DNA from 2 places in the Obesumbacterium proteus genome. Region 2 is predicted to be linked to the other one. Evidence: predicted binding sites of a transcription regulator. Region 2 holds the regulator's gene; the other holds the start of a gene.
The links. The regulator Fur, encoded in region 2, represses iron uptake genes when iron is present. The targets are predictions, from matches to a motif close to ATAATAATGAGAACNACTATCAA.

Region 1 (10,639 bases), 2.3 Mb from region 2:
TGAGTATGAGCGGTCATGCGTGGGTCTCCTGACGGGAAACAGAATGGAATTGTGCATCATGGCGCAGCGCAGCGGCGTGCTGCTCGCGATCGCAGAACGCTAGCCATGCGGTTTTGTTTGCGAGTTCGATTTGATGTTGATAGACGAAGCCTGCACGTTTGTTCAGACGATGGATTTTCTCATTACGCACATCGGGCTCGACCACAATACGAGCGACGCGCTCATCGCTAAACATGAACGCCACGATGGTTTGGAACACAGCCCAGGTGAAACCGCTGACCGGTTTATCCGCTGGCGCGACCAAAATGTGCATACCATAATCGCTGTTTTGTGCCGGATAACATTGGCCGACCGGATCGTGGATCGCCTGATAGCGTTCCAATAGAAACGTTGGTTTCCCTTGATACACGCCGATGAATGCGCCGTCGGGATGATGTTTAAGCAGATCGAGATAGAAATCCCGTACCTGCTCAACGCTTTGATCCATCATTCCCCAATAGCGGGCATAGGGTTGGCTAACCCAGCTATGCAGCAGCTCGGCATCTTGAACCGCATCCAGCGGACGTAGGGCAAAATCGCCCACGTTTTCCACCTGATGCTTAAATATATAACTCATAACAAATCTCCGGTTTGCGGGGCGGCAAACTGTTGGAACGCAATTTGTTCTTCAATTGGGTAGTGTTCGGTTCCGGTGATTTCACGCAGGATCCATGAGTTGCGGTAGCAGGCCATACCAAGATCGGGAGTGACGAAACCGTGTGTATGCAGCTCAGCGTTCTGCACGAAGATCTCTTGGTGCTGTGTATCGATCGAGTAGTTGCGGGCAACGTCGTAACGGCCTTTTTCATCCCACGCGATTCGATCATGGATCGGTTGTAAAAATGCAGGCGGCTGATGGCGATATCCGGTGCACAGGATCACAGCCTCGCTGTCGATAGCGAAGTGTTGATCCTGTTCATGCTGATGCAGCGCCAGATTCAAGGTTTTATGGTTAGCGGTATTTTGTACGCCGGTCAGGGCGGTATTGGTGAACAAGCGGGTATTCACATGACCGTCCAAGCGTTTGATGTATAGCAGATCAAAAATGTCGTTAATCAGGCTGCTGTTGATGCCCTTGTAAAGCTGCTGGCTTTGCATATTAAGCTGGTCACGCTTTTCTGCGGGCAACTGGTGGAAGTAGTCCACATACTCCGGCGATGTCATTTCCAGCGTTAGCTTGGTGTATTCCAGCGGGAAGAAGCGCGGTGCGCGAGTGACCCAGTTTAGCTGATAGCCATACTTATCAATATCTGAGAGGAGATCGTAATAAATTTCTGCCGCACTCTGTCCACTGCCGACCACCGTTATGGAGCGGCGGGTTTGGAGCTCTTCCTTGTGATGCAAATACTGGCCGGAATGCACCATACGTTCGGCAAAGGGCTGGCAGCACTCAGGGATAACCGGCGAAGGGCCGGTGCCAAGAACCAGATGGCGCGTTTCAAACGTTAACTTCTGACCGTTGCGCGTATCGCTGCAATGCACCTGATAGCAGCGGCTATCCTGATCGAACTCCACGCGCTCAACTTTGGTATTGAATCGTAGGTTGCTTAGGCGCTCTGTCGCCCAGCGGCAATACTGGTTGTACTCTTTGCGCATCAAAAAGAAGCTTTCGCGGATATAAAACGAGTACAGACGTCCCTGCTGTTTGATGTAGTTCAGGAAACTCAGTGGGTGCGTTGGATCTGCCAGCGTCACCAGATCGGCCATAAACGGCGTTTGCAGATGAGCACTTTCCAGCATCATGCCAGGGTGCCAGTCAAAGCCTGAGTTTTGGTCGAGAAATAGCGCGTTTACCTGCGACAGCGGCTGCGTGAGACATGCCAATCCAAGATTAAACGGCCCAATACCAATGGCGATAAAATCATAAGGTTGTTTGGCAGCCTGCTGCTGAGAGGATAAGGAGAACTGGGTCATAGATCTTACCTTAGATTATTACGAGGAGTACAAATTCGATGCTCAGCATTTATCCAAATTTCTAGATTGCGGATACGGGTTGTGAATCTGGCGCTAAATCGCCAATGAATTAATTTAAAAGGTATTTTTATTCAGGGATGCCGAAATGCTCGGCATCCCTATTTTTAGATGTACTTAGAAGGAATATTTCACACCCACGACCACGGAGCGCTCTGCACCGAACCAGCAGTTATTGCTGTCGTAGCAGCTTGCGACGTAGCGTTTGTCAGTGATGTTATTCACCGCCATTTTCAGCGTGGCGTTATCCAGCGCAGGCGTTAGGTTACCTAACTCATATGACGCTGCCATGTCATACAGCGTAACGGCTGGCAATTGTTCAGTATTGCTCTGGTTAGCTTCCATACGACCGATGTAACGGATACCCGCACCAACGGTGAGTCCGCGCAGGAAAGTATCGTCAATGGTGTAGTTAGCCCATGCGCTAGCGTTGTCTTTAGCCGTTTGTACCGGACGATTGCCAATCAATGCCTTGTTAGCATCTTCGGTAATTTTCACGTCGGTATAAGCGTAGTTCGCCGTCAACAGCAGGTTTTCCAGCGGGGAAGTGCGCAGTTCAAACTCATAGCCTTTCGACTCGATTTCGCCACTTTGATACTTCTCGTAGGGATCAACGCCGTTCGGGTTAGACGTCAGCGCGTTCTCTTTTTTGATATCAAACACAGCGGCCGTGAAGATGGTGTTCTGGCTTGGTGTGGCAAATTTCACCCCACCCTCCCACATCTTGCTGGTTTCTGGTTTGTAAGAGCCACCACTTTTGTTACGTCCGGCTAAAGGCTCAAAGCCCTCGGAGTAAGCAACATACGGGGAGATCCCGTTTTCAAAGTGATACATCGCGCCATAGCGCTGGGTGTATTTGCTTTGAGAGAAGGTTTCATCTGTATTAGCGCCGTATTGCAGGCCGTAGGTGCGCTTCTCGTATTGGTCATAGCGACCACCGGCCAAGATGGTCAGCTTGTCGAGATCGATAGAGTCCTGCCAGTAGTAGCCGTTCTGGTGCATTGAATAGCGCACGTTGGTGGCGAGTGACGGATCCCAAGCAATATTGCCGCGGTTAATCTCATTGTTATTGCGATCGAAGATATCGATGCTTGGCGCAGCGGCATCCTGATACTCGGTTTTGTTGTTCTGCCACTGGTAATCGAAGCCCAGCAATACATTGTGGCGCAGGAACGCGGTATCAAATTTACCGGCAATCTGGTTATCAATGTTGAAGGAGTCCATGCTCTCATCGGTCATGTACATACGACGACCGAGAGTGCGGCCATCATCAGCAAGACCGGTGCTGTAGGTGTTTTCCTGATAGGCCGTAATGTGCATAAAGCGGGCTTTCTGCGTGAAAGACCACTCATCGCTGAAGCGGTGATCGAACTGGTAGCCGACAGACTCTTGTTTACGCTTATAGGCTTCCCAATTGTGATCGCCCAGATAAACGTCAGTTGGCAGTTTGCCGTAAGGAGAATACTTGAAGGTGCCTTCGCCTGGCAGAGAGGTATAAACGCCGGCATTAGGATCGTTTTGGAAGAAAGCTTGTACCAACAGGCTATTGTTATCGTCGATATCCCAACGTAGAGAAGGGGCTAACAGATAGCGTTCATTTTTGGAACCTTCGGCTTGCCCATCAACGGCACCGGCTAAGCCCACAAAGCGGTAGCTAACGTCGCTGTCGCCAATTTGACCGGTAGAGTCGATTTTCCCTTCGCGACGATTATCACTGCCGGTATCGAATTCTACATCGGTATTTTGGTTTTTCTGTGGTTTCTTACTGATCATGTTGACGATACCGCCGGGTGAGGCGTTACCGTATAAAACTGATGCGGGGCCTTTCATAACTTCGATACGATCGAGCATGTAGGTATCAACTTGGCCTTGAATGTTCCATTCGTTGTAAGGCAGTTGTAGGCCGTCGAGATAGTTTTCGCTGTTTTTGAATCCGCGAATGGTGAATTCATCAAAACGAGTGATCGCGCCACCACGGTTTTCAGTGGTTACGCCCGATACGTAGCGCAAAGCTTCGTTCAGTGAGCTGATACCGCGCTCATCAAGCTCTTGGCCTTCAACGGTGTTGATGGTTTGCGGAGTATCCTGCGCGGTCAGATCGGATTTGGTGCCGGTGTTTTCGTAGCTTCCCAGAGGTGGGAGACTGGATTTGGCGCTGACAACGATTTTGTCTTCATTGTTTGGTGCTGCGGCATCAGTTGCTGTATCCGCAAAGGCGCTCAAAGGGAATACCAAACAACCGATTGGCAATGCCGCTTTCAGCGAAGAGTTAATAAACGCTTTGTATTTCATCTAATTATCCCTGCTTGAAAAAGCACGAAGATCTAATAATTAATTGTGAGCAATCTGGTCATCGCCGGATGTTAACCAGTCAATGACATCGCTTTATCAAATGCGATACAGAATGATAATTATTCTCGTTAGCTTTGGTAGCTTTTCTTCGAGCTGATGAGGGAAAACTATTTTTCTTTGTGATCTTCATCACGAATTAATAAGGAATGTTGAAGAATAACCATAAATAACTCAATGAAATTAATCGAGTAATGGTTATTAACAGATGAGGTATTAATTCTATTTATATATAAGGCAGTCTAACCCACCGATGGGTGGGTTAGTGGTGATGCGATCTTATTGAATGATGCCAGCAGGTTGCTCAGCTTTTGGGTCTGCGCCATAACGGTTCGCGCCCGTGGTTCCTGCTTTGCAGAGATAGATCAGTAGAATGATTGGTCCAACTAAAGGAATGAAGCTAACAAAGTAAAACCAGCCAGAATGCTCAGTGTCATGCAATCTTCTGGCTGTGAGCGCCATACTAGGGATGACAACCGCAAGTACATACAAGATCAGGATAACGTTTATGATAGCGCTGCCTGATATGAGTGCTAGTGCAAATATGATCCCGCACACGATGCCGTTGATAAGGCCAAACATCCAATATTCTTTGCGGCGGGCCCGACCATTAAAGTTAGCGTAATCTTTTAATGCCTTGATATACCAATTCATTGAAAACATATCCTTTGTTTTTAAGTCGCACAAGGATACGTAATGGAGGGGGAGTTCTTCTGACGCCGATCAAGAAAGCTATTACTTGATTTAGTAGTAATAGATAAGAATGTTTTAAGTTGACTCCGTCTTTCTAACCCAGCGTGAGCGGGCAATCACCGCACTCTTTCATCTTAGGCAGCTTATAGCGTTGGCAGCAGGTACGGCGCTGGATAGTGCCGTTACGCATTAGTACGGTGCGATAGAGTGGGTTATCTTGGCCATCGGGGAAAGAGGCAGAGAAAAAGAGAGCTTGTTCAAGCTGTGAGAAAAGCGCATCGCCAAGCAAGGGGCGTAATTCCCCTAAATACCAATGCATCACATAGCCAATATTGCTCCACATCAGCTTGGCGTTCAAAACACCTTGGCGGGCAATCGCGTTTACCGCTGGGATCAGATGACGCTCAACCAAGGACACCATACGCTGTAGCGGAGTGCTGTTACGGGCATCTCCTGCCATTAACTGCGGATAATAGATAAATGCCTCAGGGCGCCCGCTTTCATGAAAACGAACTTTGAACTGCCGAATATGCGGGTCGAGAGGCGCTGATTGCTGGAGCAGCAACAGCATCATCGGGGGCACCAATAAACCAAAATACCATTGCGCCCACAGGGATTCTAACGGTTTGGCTTCCGGCGTTTTGTCGGGGTATTCAGCGTAGTGTTCTTGCTGATAGCTTGCCATGAGCTTGGCGTAGGTTTCTGCGGCTGACCACTGCATAGCGGATAAATCGTGGTTAGCAGCGGATTCATCAATCAGAAACGTGGTGAGAAAATGAGGGTAGTGTTGGCTAAAAAGCGCAGTCAGCTCTTCCGCTTCTGGCGGAAAAGCAGGAAAGACGGCTGGAAAGTAGGCATCAAACTCAGTCAGCGCAGTTATCTTCACCACAACACCCTAGAGATTAAGTATCAAAACGCAATAGTACTGATAACTATTATCAATCGCAAGATGGTGATTGAACGAAATGTGTCATAGCGTCCAATTGGGTGAAATCGCAAATCGATAGTGATGACGAAGCTAGATGAATGACATCAACATCGTGGACGCCATAAGATAGGCAAGTAAGGAAAGGTGAGTTACGGTGCGGGACTATATTTTTTATAATAATTTATATTTTAACCAACCTATCTACCGATCGCGGATAGGCTGTGCTTAGCTAGATAGAAAATATTTTCCTATCTAGCAGATTATAAAAAGAAATTAGGTTTCTTTTTGCAATAAAACTCTATTACGACCTTTCTGCTTTGATATGTACAGCGCCTGATCGGCACGCGTTATGGCATTTTCCAAATTATTGCCGTACATCTCAGAAAGCCCCGCTGAAATTGTTACCACGTTGCTTCCATTTGGCTGGTATTCATTGATTAACGCCAACTGTTCTACGTGCAAACGAATATGCTCGCATATTTGTATTGCGAGGCTTTCAGACGCATCACGTAAAATAAGTAAAAACTCCTCGCCACCATAACGAATAGCCAAATCTCTGGTACGAACGGCTTCTTTGATAATTTGAGCAATGCTTTTTAGCGCTATATCGCCGTATTGATGACCGTAGTGATCGTTATAGAGTTTAAAGAAATCAATATCTAACATGACGACAAAATGTTTATGCTCAGTGTCGCAATCGCTGCCCATATGATGGAATTGAAACTCAAGACCACGGCGGTTAAGCAACGTGGTAAGGGGGTCAATCATGCTGAGATCGCTGAAGCGCGCTCTGTCTTGTTCTAGTTGAGTGACCAACCTACGTGTAAATGCCTCACGCCGCCGCGTCATTGCGTGGTGCAATGACAGTGCGATGATCGGTAATGTTAGAACGAATAAAATGCGCGTCATATTGTGGAAGTCTTCCAGCACAATAACGGTCATTGCGACGGGAACGGCATTAAGGCAGAACGCTAATAAGTTGTCAGAAAGCGTGACGGCAGCAATAAAGAATATGCTGAACAGATTGATCAATAAAAATTCATGGCTGTTGGCATCAACATGCTGATATTTAGCAGCTATATGAAAAGACCACAGCAATCCTAGCAATAGCGACGCGACGTTGAGCTTCAGCAGATATTTGTCGCGATGCCATATCAATGAGAAGGCTGAAAATAGGCAAAAGACAAAAACGCCAATTCCCGCAAGCGTATATGGCGGGTCTGTCTGTAATGGATTGAGCAGCGCATAAAACGATGTAGCTCCATTTAACAGGATAAATAGCAGAAATGTCATATGGCTTTTGCTATTTAATAGGTCGTCGTAGTTTTTTGCGTTCATTAAATAAGGCTCGTGACTGTCAATATCGCTCAAATAAAAATAAAAAATGGCATAGATAAGTTAGCTGTTAGACAAGAATTTTCTTAGGGATGTCTGATGTGGCGATAAAACTAACAGCTTTGATCTAAGATGTCATGCGCTTGTAATCAATGTGGGTTATATCGTCATTTTTTGAGTAAAAATCGGACAATGGCTTCACGGCAGCTGCCTCTTTTATGCCTTTACACATACATAATTCATGGGTGAAACGGTTTATGACTCGGTATATGATATTGGGAATTATTATCATCTATGGTGCGGATTATGCTGATTGCTGCGATGGCGTTTCTGGTGGTGTGGGGGATAAGTTTATGGGCGTGTAAATCTCTCAGCGGGATTTGGGGGATAACCTTGCCAACGTTAGTGCTCCCGATGCTGATTGTTTCCAATCTCAACTTATCTTTTTTAAAAGGCATGATGGTGCTGGCAATGTTGGTCACGCTAGCGATGCTGTTTAATCCACGTCTGCGCAACTATGTGCTACTGCCATCAGGGCTGGCTCTGGCGGGAGGATTAGCGACAATTTCATTAAATTACAATTACTTTGGGATTTAATATGCGGATATACGAGCGAGAAATTATTTGAATTGAAAGGGAAATGATAAAAAGTAAAACAAAGGGATTTGAAGAAGACTAGCTGAGGAAGAAGAAACAATCTGTTGGTGCGAAGAGAGGGACTTGAACCCTCACGTCCGTAAGAACACTAACACCTGAAGCTAGCGCGTCTACCAATTCCGCCACCTTCGCACATCAGATTACTTTTCTGTACTGCAGTTTGACTATGCTCACCAGCTTGGTGCGAAGAGAGGGACTTGAACCCTCACGTCCGTAAGAACACTAACACCTGAAGCTAGCGCGTCTACCAATTCCGCCACCTTCGCAAGATGCTGTGAAGCATAAATCATTGTGGTTATTTGGTGCGAAGAGAGGGACTTGAACCCTCACGTCCGTAAGGACACTAACACCTGAAGCTAGCGCGTCTACCAATTCCGCCACCTTCGCATACCGTTTACGTCGCTTTGCAGCAACATAACCACGGAGGCGAATTCTAGAGATTTTCGCGGTTACGTCAACACTTATTTCCCCATCAATGCTTGTTTGATGCGCGTTTGCTGAAAATGTGGGCATTTATTTTGTAAATCACGATAGGACAATGAATTATCGTGATCAATAGCACGGCATGCAGAAAAGCAGGAGGGGGCGCTGGTAAACCGAGGTTTACCAGCTAAATGCAGAAATTAACGTTTTTTCTTAGCCATGGCTGCACGGCCTAAGCGCGCTGAATACACTTTGAAACGGCCAGTTTGTGCAAGCACTTCGTGAGCGCCAAAAACATCGTCCAACAGCTGCGGATAAGGCAGGAAGGCGTTAGCCACGATACGCAGTTCACCGCCGATTTGCAGCTGTTTAGCCGCGCCGCGGATCAGGGTTTCAGCAGCGGTTAAGCTGGTTTGCATGCCGTCATGGAACGGTGGGTTCGAGATAATCATGTCAAAGCGTCCGGTAATGTCGGAATAGACGTTACTGGCGATGACTTCGCCCTGAATTTCGTTAGCAGCAAGCGTTGCACGGCTAGATTCAAGCGCAGCAGCGCTGACATCGCTTAGCGTCAGCTTAATTTTCGGTGACATTTTTGCCATTGCGGCAGACAGCACGCCTGCACCACAGCCGACGTCTAGAACTTTGCCTTTCATGTGTGGTTCAAGCGAAGACAGCAGCAGATGGCTGCCGACATCCAGCCCGTCGCGGCTAAATACACCCGGTAAGGTGGCGATAGTCAGGCTGCCAGTCTGGTAGTTCTCCCACCAGTCTTCGAGCTTGAAATCACTCTGTTTTTCTAAACGGCCGTGATACAAACCGCAGCGGCGCGCGCTGTCGATTTTATTCAGCGGGCCAAACGCTTCGATGACACCTTCGGCGCTACGCACGCCCGCGCGGTTTTCGCCGACGATAAACAATTCAGTGCCAACCGGCAGCAAAGAGAACAGGTTTTGCAGCTGGAACTGTGCTTCTTGCTTGCTCTTTGGCCAGTAGTAAATCAGGGTGTCGCAATCGGCAACCAGCTCTGCATCAGCCGTTAGCCCAAACTGGCAGCGCTCTGCCATAGTGCGGCTCAGTTGCTGCCAATGATGATATTGGTTGGTGTGAACACGAACCTCTGCCGCTTCAAACTGTGCTGGCAGGGTATCTTGTAAATCGCCTGCAAAGAGGACTCGGCGTGATTCGAATTCCTCGCTGTGGCGCAGAATGACTTCGCTGGCAGGGGTAAATAATGACATTAAACGTGTTTCCTTAGGTTAACTAGCCGCGCAGTATATACCCAAACTACGTGGAGTTGCAGCCAACACCGCGCCGCTTCGTGCAACAAGGAGATTGAGCTTTAATGACGCGGGTTCGCTAGCTTTGCTAGAATACGCGGCAATATCGTTTCTTTAACGTCATTTTGACACTTTAGCAGGACAGTATGGCCACCCGACGCGACCTTCTTTTACAGCAGCTTGGTATTACTCAGTGGGTGCTGCGGCGTCCAACGGCGCTGCATGGCGAGATTGCGGTGAGTGTACCTAGCTCGACCCGCTTGTTAATTGTTTCTGCGGAGCCGATTTCTCCCGACGACGTTTTGTTGTGTGACGTTCTCAAGGCATTGATGCTCACACCGGATCAGGCGGTTATTCTCACGCCTGAACAGTACGCGATGCTTAATGATGGTGCGGAATATTATGTTTGGTGGCTAGGCGATCCTCCGGCTACCGAACGCGCAAGCGCTACGCTGCATTCTCCGGCGCTCAGTGCGCTTTACAATAACTCAGGCGCTAAACGCGCGCTATGGCAGCAAATTTGTCATGATGAACAACATTTCTTCCCTAAAGCGTGAGATCTCACCTCTCACCGAGGCTGATTTTACAGCGGCTTTTGACATCGAATGTGCCAGCCACGCGTTTCCGTGGACGGAGAAAACGTTCCTCAGCAATCATGGGGAGCGTTATTACAATCTAAAATTAGAGTGTGATGGAAAACTCGCGGCTTTTGCGATTACGCAGGTGGTGCTCGATGAAGCCACGCTTTTCAACATCGCCGTCGCTCCCTCGTACCAACGCAAGGGACTTGGCCGTGAATTGCTGGATGCGTTAATTGCAGGCCTCGAGGAAAAAGACATCGTGACATTGTGGCTAGAGGTACGAGACTCTAACCGCGCAGCGATCGCGCTTTATGAGTCGTTAGGCTTTAACGAAGTTTCAATACGTCGCAATTATTACCCCACCGCCGATGGCCGCGAAGACG
Region 2 (10,639 bases):
ACCGCTTCAGCGGCGTTGAGCTGCCGAAGGCGCTGTCCTTCTTCAGCGGCCGTCGTTTGGTGCCAATTCTGACCTCCTTCGTCATGATTCTGGTGGCGTTCATCCTGATGTACATCTGGCCGTTAATCTTTGACGGACTGGTTAACTTCGGTGAACACATTCAGAAAATGGGCTCTGTTGGCGCAGGTATCTACGCGTTCTTCAACCGCTTGCTGATCCCAGTGGGTCTGCATCACGCCTTGAACTCCGTATTCTGGTTTGACGTTGCAGGTATCAACGACATTCCTAACTTCCTGGGTGGCGCACAGTCTATCGAAGCGGGTAAAGCCGTTGTGGGTATCACTGGTCGTTATCAGGCTGGTTTCTTCCCAATCATGATGTTTGGTTTACCGGGTGCTGCGCTGGCGATTTACCACTGCGCACGTCCAGAAAACAAAGCCAAAGTGGCTGGTATCATGATGGCCGCTGCGTTTGCAGCCTTCTTCACCGGTATTACCGAACCGTTGGAATTCTCCTTCATGTTCGTGGCACCAGTACTGTATGTTCTGCATGCATTCCTGACCGGTATTTCCGTATTCATCGCAGCTTCTATGCACTGGATTGCGGGCTTCGGCTTCAGCGCCGGTCTGGTGGATATGGTGCTGTCTTCACGTAACCCGCTGGCAACTCACTGGTACATGCTGATCCCTCAGGGTCTGGTGTTCTTCGTGATTTACTACGTGGTGTTCCGTTTCACTATCACCAAATTCAACCTGCTGACTCCAGGCCGTGAACTGGCTACCGACGCTGACGAAAGCGCTGATGGTTACGATCTGGATCTGGACAATGCGAAAGGTGGTAACGAAACGGCAAATCTGGCACGCAACTACATTGCCGCTGTTGGTGGCTCTGCCAACATCACCGGTATTGATGCTTGTATCACACGTCTGCGTCTGAGCGTTAAAGACTCTGCTATCGTCAACGATAGCTTGGCTAAACGTTTGGGTGCCTCTGGTGTTATTCGCTTGAACAAACAAAGCGTGCAGGTCATCGTGGGTACACGTGCCGAAGCAATTGCGACCGCAATGCGTGGCGTGATGGCATCTGGCCCAATTGAGGCTGCCACTGCACATGCTGCTCCAGCAGCCGCTGAAGCAAAAGCACAGGCAACGCCAAACGCCGCTGCGGTAGTCAAAGCGACGCTGGTTTCTCCAATCACCGGTGAAGTGGTTGCGCTGGATCAGGTTCCTGATGAAGCGTTCGCTAGCAAAGCCGTGGGTGACGGTGTGGCGGTTCGCCCAACGGATAAAACCGTGGTTTCCCCAGCACGTGGCACTATCGTTAAGATCTTCAACACCAACCATGCGTTCTGTTTAGAAACGGATGAAGGTGCGGAAGTCGTTGTTCATATGGGCATCGACACCGTGGCGTTGAATGGTCAAGGCTTCAAACGCCTCGTTGAAGAGGGTGCAGAAGTGAAAGCGGGTCAGCCAATCCTAGAAATGGATTTGGAATATCTGAACGCCAATGCACGCTCAATGATTAGCCCAGTTGTTGTCAGCAACATCGATGATTTCGGTGGTCTGAAAGCGCTGGCGGCGGGTCATGTCGTGGCGGGTGAAACCAAGCTGTATGACATCACTGCAAAATAACTTGTCGGTGAACGGTTAACTGATTTATCAGAAACTGTTTTAAGCAAGCAGAACGGAGAAGGGGTGACCTTTCTCCGTTTTTTTGTTTTTGGCGTCCGCTGATATACAGTGTCACTTAGCAGATCTGTCATCTTTTGACATAACCATGGAAAAAACGCCGTGATAATGGCAACAAACGGTTGTTTCCCGCCACAGGTTGTAAGATCATTACTGGTTATGAGTCGCGTTTTTAGGCATAGAGGAATAGAAAATGAGTGAGGCTGAAGCCCGCCCAAGTAACTTTATCCGTCAGATCATCGATGAAGATCTGGCCTCAGGTAAACATAATTCAGTTCATACCCGTTTTCCGCCGGAGCCAAACGGCTACCTGCATATTGGCCACGCCAAATCCATTTGCCTGAACTTTGGCATTGCCAAAGACTATCAAGGCCAGTGCAATCTGCGCTTTGATGACACCAACCCGGTGAAAGAAGACATTGAATACGTTGAGTCAATTAAACGCGACGTACAGTGGCTAGGTTTTGAGTGGAGCGGCGCAGTGCGTTACTCTTCTGATTACTTCGATCAACTGCACCAGTACGCCGTAGAGCTGATTAGCAAGGGTCTGGCTTACGTTGATGAGCTTACTCCTGAACAGATCCGTGAATATCGCGGTACCCTGACTTCTCCGGGCAAAAATAGCCCGTATCGCGATCGTAGCGTTGAAGAGAACTTGGCACTGTTCGAAAAAATGCGTAACGGCGAATTTGCCGAAGGCACCGCGTGCCTGCGCGCCAAAATTGATATGGCTTCTCCGTTCATCGTGATGCGCGATCCGGTTCTGTACCGTATTAAGTTTGCTGAACATCACCAGACCGGCAACAAATGGTGCATCTATCCGATGTACGATTTCACCCACTGCATTTCCGATGCGCTGGAAGGGATCACCCATTCACTGTGTACGCTGGAATTCCAAGATAACCGCCGTCTCTACGACTGGGTTTTGGATAACATCACTATTCCAACGCATCCACGTCAGTACGAGTTTTCTCGTCTGAACCTCGAATATGCCATCATGTCTAAGCGTAAGCTGAACCAGCTGGTGACCGAGAAGATTGTGGAAGGTTGGGATGATCCACGTATGCCAACGATTTCTGGTCTGCGTCGTCGCGGATACACGGCGGCTTCTATTCGTGAATTCTGCCTGCGTATTGGCGTGACCAAGCAAGATAACAACGTTGAAATGGCGGCGTTAGAATCTTGTGTGCGTGATGACCTGAATGAAATCGCACCGCGTGCGATGGCGGTTCTGGATCCGGTTAAAGTGGTTATTGAAAACATGTCTGCGGATAGCGTAGAAATGCTGGCGATGCCAAACCATCCAAACAAGCCAGAAATGGGCAAACGCGAAGTGCCGTTTAGCAACGAAATCTATATCGATCGTGCCGATTTCCGCGAAGAAGCCAACAAACAATACAAGCGTTTGGTATTGGGCAAAGAAGTTCGTCTGCGTAATGCCTACGTGATTAAAGCCGAGCGCGTTGAGAAAGACGCTGACGGTGAAATCACTACCATTTATTGCACCTACGATGCGGATACGTTGAGCAAAGATCCTGCTGATGGTCGTAAAGTGAAAGGCGTTATTCATTGGGTATCTGCAAACCACGCAGTACCTGCTGAATTCCATCTGTACGATCGCTTGTTCAGCGTTGCCAACCCAGGCGCAGCGGAAGACTTCCTGTCTACGATCAACCCTGAGTCATTGGTTATCCGTAAAGGCTTTGTTGAACCAAGTCTTGCTGTAGCGACTTCAGAAGTCACCTATCAGTTCGAACGTGAAGGCTACTTCTGCGCTGATTGCCGCTATTCCGCGCCAGACCATTTAGTGTTTAACCGCACTGTGGGTCTGCGTGATACGTGGGCAAAAGTGGGTGCATAACCCGAGATAGTCCTCGCTAAATTGCAGTCATTAAAAAGCCGCTTACCTATTCTGTAAGTGGCTTTTTTTATACCTGTCTCCAACATTCCCCATCAGTTTTTAAATCCTAATTGTAAATAGTTTAGTAATACGATGTTATTTCTCGAAGTGCATAAACACACTCTGAATATTCGTTTCACGAATTAATTAATTGCCAGAGATTTACCTCGATATAAAAATAGTTATCCCATCAGCGTTTGTTTTCTAAGCATTTTCCTCTGAATTTACAATGCATTTATAAATATATTGCTGTTTTTAAAAGATATTTTTAGTTGCTCACAGCAAAAGTGTGTCACATGTAACAAAACATTAAAATATGTGCACTCGGTCAAGAATTGACACAATTGTTTTACTTTTCATTTGATAATTCGCGTCGCGAAAAATAGTCTAAGACGGTAGATGAGCAATTGAGTTATTTACTCTACTACGAATTAACTTTTCCCCATTTTAGGGGTTTTGCGTCCTAGACCGGTGAACGTCGAGGGTCGCGTTTTTCAAAGTCAAAGAGGATCGATTTTATGGTTACGCATCGTTTGAAGCGCAACGCGCTAACGCTCGCCATAACTGGGGTGTTGTTGGGTAGTGGTTTTTATGCAATGCCAGAAGCTAAGGCTGAAGGTTTTGTTGATGATTCAACGCTGACGGGTGGTGTTTACTACTGGCAACGTGAGCGTGACCGTAAAGATGTCACCACTGGAAACTACGAAACCAACCTTAATCATTCCACGTGGAACGCCAACCTAGATTTCTCATCCGGCTATGCAGCCGACATGTTTGGTATTGATGTTGCCGCATTTACCGCAATCGAAATGGCAGAGAACCATGATAGCGGACATCCAAACGAAATTGCTTTCTCCTCGAAAAACAAAGGCTACGACGAAGACTACTCGGGCGATAAGAGTGGCATAAGCCTGTACAAAGCTGCTGCGAAATTTAAGTACGGCCCTGTCTGGGCGCGTGCTGGCTACATTCAGCCAACAGGCCAAACTTTACTGGCACCACACTGGAGCTTTATGCCTGGTACCTATCAAGGTGCTGAGGCCGGTGCAAACTTTGACTACGGTGATGCGGGTGCGCTGAGCTTCTCCTACATGTGGACCGACAAATATAAAGCACCATGGCATACCGAAGTTGACGGTTTCTATCAAAACGACAAAAAAACCGGCGTTTCTTATCTGCACTCATTAGGCGCCAAGTATGACTTCAAAAATGATTTCATACTGGAAGCGGCCTTTGGTCAGGCTGAAGGCTATGTCGATCAATACTTTGCTAAAGGCTCCTACAAGTTTGATGTCGCGGGTAATCCGATGACAACTAGCTACCAATTCTATGGCACGCGTGACCGCGTACATGACGGTGGCGTGAACGATCTTTACGACGGCACCGCATGGTTGCAGGCGCTGACTCTGGGCTACAAAGTTGGACAGTTCGACTTCCGCTTGGAAGGTACTTACGTCAAAGCTGAAGGTAATCAGGGTTACTTCTTACAGCGTATGACTCCAACCTACGCCTCTTCAAACGGACGTTTGGATATTTGGTGGGATAACCGCTCTGACTTTAACGCCAACGGCGAAAAAGCCATTTTCGGCGGCGTGATGTATGACCTGAGCAAGTGGGATATGCCTGGCTTCGCTATCGGTGGTTCTTATGTCTACGCATGGGATGCTAAACCAAGCACCGATCCTCAGTACGATCAAAGCCAGCGCGTGAAAGAAAGCGCCTACAGTCTGGATGCGATGTACACCATTCAGGACGGCCGTGCGAAAGGCACGCTGTTCAAACTGCACTTCACTCAGTACGACAACCATTCAGACAACCCAAGCTGGGGCGGCGGTTACGGCAACATGTTCCAAGACGAACGTGATGTTAAGTTCATCGTTATCGCACCGTTCACCATTTTCTAAGCCAAAGACTCGGCATGTTGAGCTAAACATGCCGAGTCACTTTGACGAGATAAAAACATGAAAAAAATTCTATTGGTTGTCGCTGCCGTTGTTGGGCTAAGTGCCTGTGTACAGCAATCTACTGCCCCTCAAGAAGATGCAAAATTAAAACAAGCCTACAGCAACTGCATTAATACCGCTGAAGGCAACCCAGATAAAATCTCAGCCTGCCAATCAGTGCTGGACGTGTTGAAGCAAAGTAAGACGCATCAGGCCTTTGCCGAAAAGGAAAGCGTGCGCGTATTTGATTACCAAAACTGTATTCAGGCGGCTAAAACCGGTGCTGGAGATAACTACCAGCAGGCCTGTGGCAAAGTTTGGCAGGAAATTCGCAGCAACAATAACTGATTAAGGATGGGGCTTTAGGATGAGCAAATTTAAATTAAACACGTTGGCCGTTGCCGTTTCTGCACTGGGCATGCTCGGATTTTCCGCAGCAAGTCAGGCAGATCAGCAAATCGTTGACCAACTGAGTCAGCTAAAAGTTAACGTGAAAGTCACCGATAACCGTGCGGCAGAGAATGGCGTAGATTGTGCCGCGCTGGGTGCTGATTGGGCGTCGTGTAATCAATCCGTTATTACGTTAACCAGCGATAGCGATATTAAAGGCAACGACTGGGCGATCTATTTCCATAACCCACGTCAGGTTCTAGACGTGAAAAGCGAACAGTTCAAAATTACGTTTGTGACCGGTGACCTACACAAAATTGAACCTACCGATAAATTTAAAGGGTTTACTGCCGGTCAATCGGTGGAAATTCCTCTGATTGGTGAATACTGGCAGTTGTTTGAAAGTGACATTATGCCGCGTTGGTACGTCACTTCTCAGGATGCTAAGCCTAAAGTGATTGCCAGCACCGATACGGAAGATTTGCGCCAGTTTGTGACGCCGTTTGCGGGCGATCTGTGGAAGCGTACCAAAGACGACAAAAATGTTCTGATGGTGCCTGAAACCCGCTTCGACAAAAACGCCGATGTGAAAGAACTGCCAGCGCAGAGCCTGCGTGGCCAAATTATGCCAACGCCGATGGAAGTAAAAATCCATCAGCAGGACGTTGACCTCAGCAAAGGCGTCGCGCTGGATCTTACCGTTCTGAACAACGCCACGGCAGAAGCCGCGCAGCAGCGTTTCGCCTTGTTAGGTGTGAAAAGCGATGCCAAAGGCTACCCAATCAAAACGGCGATTGCGGTTAATAACTTCAAAGGCGATTTAGCGGTTCCAGGGGCTTACGAGCTGATGATTGGGCCGAAGGGCGCAGAAGTTATTGGTTACGATCAGGCTGGCGTATTCTACGGCTTACAGTCCATTCTTTCGCTGGTGCCAAGCGATGGCAGCATGAAGATTGCAACCTTAGATGCGAAAGACGCGCCGCGTTTCCAATACCGTGGCATTTTCTTGGACATCGGGCGTAACTTCCATTCCAAAGAAGCGGTACACCGTCTGCTAGATCAGATGGCGGCGTATAAGATGAACAAATTCCACTTCCATCTGACCGACGATGAAGGCTGGCGTATTGAGATCCCCGGTCTGCCAGAGCTTATCGATGTGGGCTCAAAACGCTGTCACGACCTGAGCGAAAAAGAGTGCCTGCTACCACAGCTAGGTTCTGGGCCTGATGCTAACAATAATGGCACTGGCCATCTGACCCGCGCCGAATATATCGATATCGTGAAATATGCTCAGGCGCGTCAGATTGAAGTGATCCCTGAAATCGATATGCCTGCGCATGCGCGTGCCGCTGTGATTTCAATGGAAGCGCGTTATGACAAACTGAAAGCCGCTGGTGACGAGAAGGGCGCTAACGAATTCCGTTTGGTTGATCCAACGGATACGTCAAACACCACGTCTGTGCAGTTCTACGATCGTAAGAGCTATTTGAACCCATGCTTAGATTCTTCTAAGCGCTTTGTCGATAAAGTGATTGGCGAAGTAGCGCAGATGCACAAAGAGGCGGGGCAGCCGTTAACCACGTGGCACTTCGGCGGTGATGAAGCTAAAAACATCCGCTTAGGGCCGGGTTATCAGGATAAGAATGGCAAGATTGAGCCGGGTAAAGGCATTATCGATCAAAGCAAAGAAGATAAACCATGGGCGCAGTCTCAGGTTTGTCAGACCCTAATCAAGAGCGGCAAAGTGGAAGATATGGAACATCTCCCAAGCCACTTTGCGATTGAAGTTAGCCAGATCGTCAATAAGCACGGCATTGAAAAAATGCAGGCGTGGCAGGATGGTCTGAAAGATGCCAAAGATGCGAAGGCATTTGCCACCAAGCGCGTGGGCGTCAACTTCTGGGATACGCTCTATTGGGGCGGTTTTGATACCGTCAACGACTGGGCGAACAAAGGCTACGAAGTAACGGTTTCTAACCCAGACTACGTCTACATGGATTTCCCGTATGAGGTGAATCCACAGGAAAATGGCTACTACTGGGGAACTCGCTTTAACGATGAGCGTAAGATCTTCAGCTTCGCGCCAGACAACATGCCACAGAACGCGGAAACTTCCGTAGACCGTGACGGCAATTTCTTTACCGCGAAAAGCGATAAGCCATGGCCGGGCGTTTATGGACTCTCAGCGCAGCTGTGGAGTGAAACTACGCGCACTGACGAAATGATGGAGTATAAAATCTATCCTCGCGTTATGACGGTGGCGGAGCGTGGATGGCATCGCGCGGGCTGGGAGCAGGACTACAAAGCGGGCCGCGAATATAAAGGCGGTGAAACCAATCTGGTAGATAAAAAATCTCTGCTGAGCGATTGGCAGCGCTTTGCAAACCTGATGGGGCAGCGTGAGCTGGCGAAAATGGATAAAGCCGGTGTGGAATATCGCCTGCCGGTTCCTGGGGCAAAAGTCGTGGGCGGGAAATTGGAAGCCAACATTGCGCTGCCAGGGCTGGGGATTGAATACTCCGTAGACGGCGGCAAGCAGTGGCAGCGTTATGATGCTAAAGCTCAACCGACCGTTTCTGGTGACGTTCAAATTCGTTCAGTGAGCCCAGATGGTAAACGCTATAGCCGCGTAGAACCGGTACAGGCGTGATATCCAAATAGGTAAGTTCGGTATTTCCTGCCCCGGTGGGGTAGGGAATAGCGCAATAACGTATTAATGCAGTGGTTCTTAATACCGTTTCATCATCATTATTGTTGCTATGGTATCTGCCGAAGCCATATGAGTGATTTAGTTGTGAGTTGCTTAGCCCCCTGCCTGAGGGGCTTTTTTTTGTCTGTTTTTTGCCGAGAAAACGGATTCTTTGGATTTCAGGCAATAAAAAAGCGACCCTCAGGTCGCCTCATTTACACTCGCGTGTTTTTACTCTCTGCCATCGTGCAGACTTTCGTCTTCGCGGCAATCACCCTCAGCGCAGTGACCATACAGGTACAGGCTGTGGTTGGTCAGCTGGATACCATATTTTTTAGCAATTTCGTGCTGACGTTTTTCGATGGAATCGTCGCTAAACTCGATCACTTTACCGCAGTCTAAGCAGATCAGATGATCATGGTGATGCTGTTGGGTCAGTTCAAATACAGATTTTCCGCCTTCAAAATTGTGACGAGTCACAATTCCAGCCTCGTCGAACTGGTTCAGTACACGGTAAACGGTGGCTAAGCCGATTTCTTCACCCATATCGATCAGCTTCTTATACAGGTCTTCTGCGCTGACGTGATGGCAAGTTGGATCTTGCAGAACTTCCAGAATCTTAAGACGCGGAAGCGTGACTTTAAGTCCAGCCTTCTTTAAAGGAGTGTTGTTATCTGTCATTCGGATTCTGTCCCGTTACTTAGCTCGAAGACGTTTAGGATAGCCTGCATTTGCTGCCAGCGTTGCCCTAATTGTCACCGAACTGAAAATATAATTGAGATTCATTATAAAGCTGATGGCGGTAAATGGAAACCGCAGTGTGTTAACAACTTGGACGGAACTACAGGGTGGAAATAAAACGTAACACACTGACAAATATGTAACTCTGCTGGTGGCGGGGGCTAGAGCGAGAAAAATGAGTTACATAGATGTTGCAAATTGCTTTCGCCAATCGCTGAAATACCCGCTGGCTTATGCAGTCAGCGGGTTCAATTTCATGTTAGCCAGCCAGTTCAGCCAAGCTCATCTCTTCGGAGATTTGTTTCACCCACGCATCAACACGCGTTGCGGTGAGTTCAGGCTGGCGATCTTCGTCAATAGCCAAACCAACGAAGGTTTTGTCATCAACCAGCGCTTTAGACGCTTCAAAATGGTAACCCGCAGTTGGCCAGTGACCAACGATGGTCGCGCCGCGTGGCTCGATCAAATCACGGATGGTGCCCATTGCGTCGCAGAAGTACTCTGCATAGTCTTCTTGGTCGCCGCAGCCAAACAGAGCAACCAGTTTACCGTTGAAGTCGATCTCTTCCAGAGAAGGGAAGAAATCATCCCAGTCACACTGAGCTTCGCCGTAATACCATGTTGGGATGCCAAGCAGAAGAATATCGAATGCTTCGATGTCTTCTTTGCTGCTTTTGGCAATGTCATGAACTTCAGCAACGTCTTTTCCGAGTTGCTTTTGGATCATCTTAGCGATGTTTTCCGTGTTGCCCGTGTCGCTGCCAAAGAAAATGCCTACGATTGCCATGTCGCGTTTATACCTTTTATATCAAATAATTAAACTAGAATCTTGAGAAAGACCAGTACGTACTTTACGCACTATAGCACTTTAAACCGTATCGATTTGTCGTCATTGTGTGCTGGTGGCGTTAAGATTTTAAAATCTGATTGAGTAAAATTTGTTCAATCAATTCACTGCGGCTAATGTTTTGTTCTTGAGCCAAACGATTCAGCATTTCAACCGCTTCTTCGTTAATTTTTAGCTCGACGCGACGCAGTCCTTTCACTTTATCGCGGCGCAGTTGGTTGCGTTTGTTAATTCTTAGCTGTTCATCCCGAGATAACGGGTTGGTTTTCGGGCGACCCGGACGACGTTCATCTGCGAACAGATCCAGAGTCGTGCGGTCCGTTTGTTCTTTGGCCATATCAGGTAGCGGTACTACAAGGAGAATTTTGAATCTGCGTAACGAATCAGATCATGATTAACATACTAGGGCCATTCACCCTTTACCGGCACTATCCTTGAACA

Region 1: DSM2777_RS22145 (TonB-dependent siderophore receptor) is a predicted target of Fur. The motif match lies at 4,415-4,437, and genes of this name have one in related genera.

Annotation. Positions count from the first base shown of each region.
Region 1 is NZ_CP014608.1:4,731,488-4,742,126, reverse strand. It holds gene DSM2777_RS22160 (IucA/IucC family protein) at 1-17, opposite strand, end outside; gene DSM2777_RS22155 (GNAT family N-acetyltransferase) at 14-616, opposite strand; gene DSM2777_RS22150 (lysine N(6)-hydroxylase/L-ornithine N(5)-oxygenase family protein) at 613-1,953, opposite strand; gene DSM2777_RS22145 (TonB-dependent siderophore receptor) at 2,128-4,302, opposite strand; gene DSM2777_RS22140 (DUF805 domain-containing protein) at 4,639-5,013, opposite strand; gene fhuF (siderophore-iron reductase FhuF) at 5,147-5,938, opposite strand; gene DSM2777_RS22130 (GGDEF domain-containing protein) at 6,254-7,273, opposite strand; gene DSM2777_RS22125 (DUF1435 family protein) at 7,610-7,912, shown strand; tRNA gene DSM2777_RS22120 (tRNA-Leu) at 8,018-8,104, opposite strand; tRNA gene DSM2777_RS22115 (tRNA-Leu) at 8,152-8,238, opposite strand; tRNA gene DSM2777_RS22110 (tRNA-Leu) at 8,273-8,359, opposite strand; gene rsmC (16S rRNA (guanine(1207)-N(2))-methyltransferase RsmC) at 8,596-9,636, opposite strand; gene DSM2777_RS22100 (DNA polymerase III subunit psi) at 9,822-10,232, shown strand; gene rimI (ribosomal protein S18-alanine N-acetyltransferase) at 10,201-10,639, shown strand, end outside.
Region 2 is NZ_CP014608.1:2,470,268-2,480,906, forward strand. It holds gene nagE (N-acetylglucosamine-specific PTS transporter subunit IIBC) at 1-1,631, shown strand, start outside; gene glnS (glutamine--tRNA ligase) at 1,882-3,549, shown strand; gene chiP (chitoporin ChiP) at 4,107-5,492, shown strand; gene chiQ (ChiQ/YbfN family lipoprotein) at 5,550-5,879, shown strand; gene DSM2777_RS11815 (beta-N-acetylhexosaminidase) at 5,899-8,571, shown strand; gene fur (ferric iron uptake transcriptional regulator) at 8,842-9,291, opposite strand; gene fldA (flavodoxin FldA) at 9,611-10,138, opposite strand; gene ybfE (LexA regulated protein) at 10,260-10,535, opposite strand.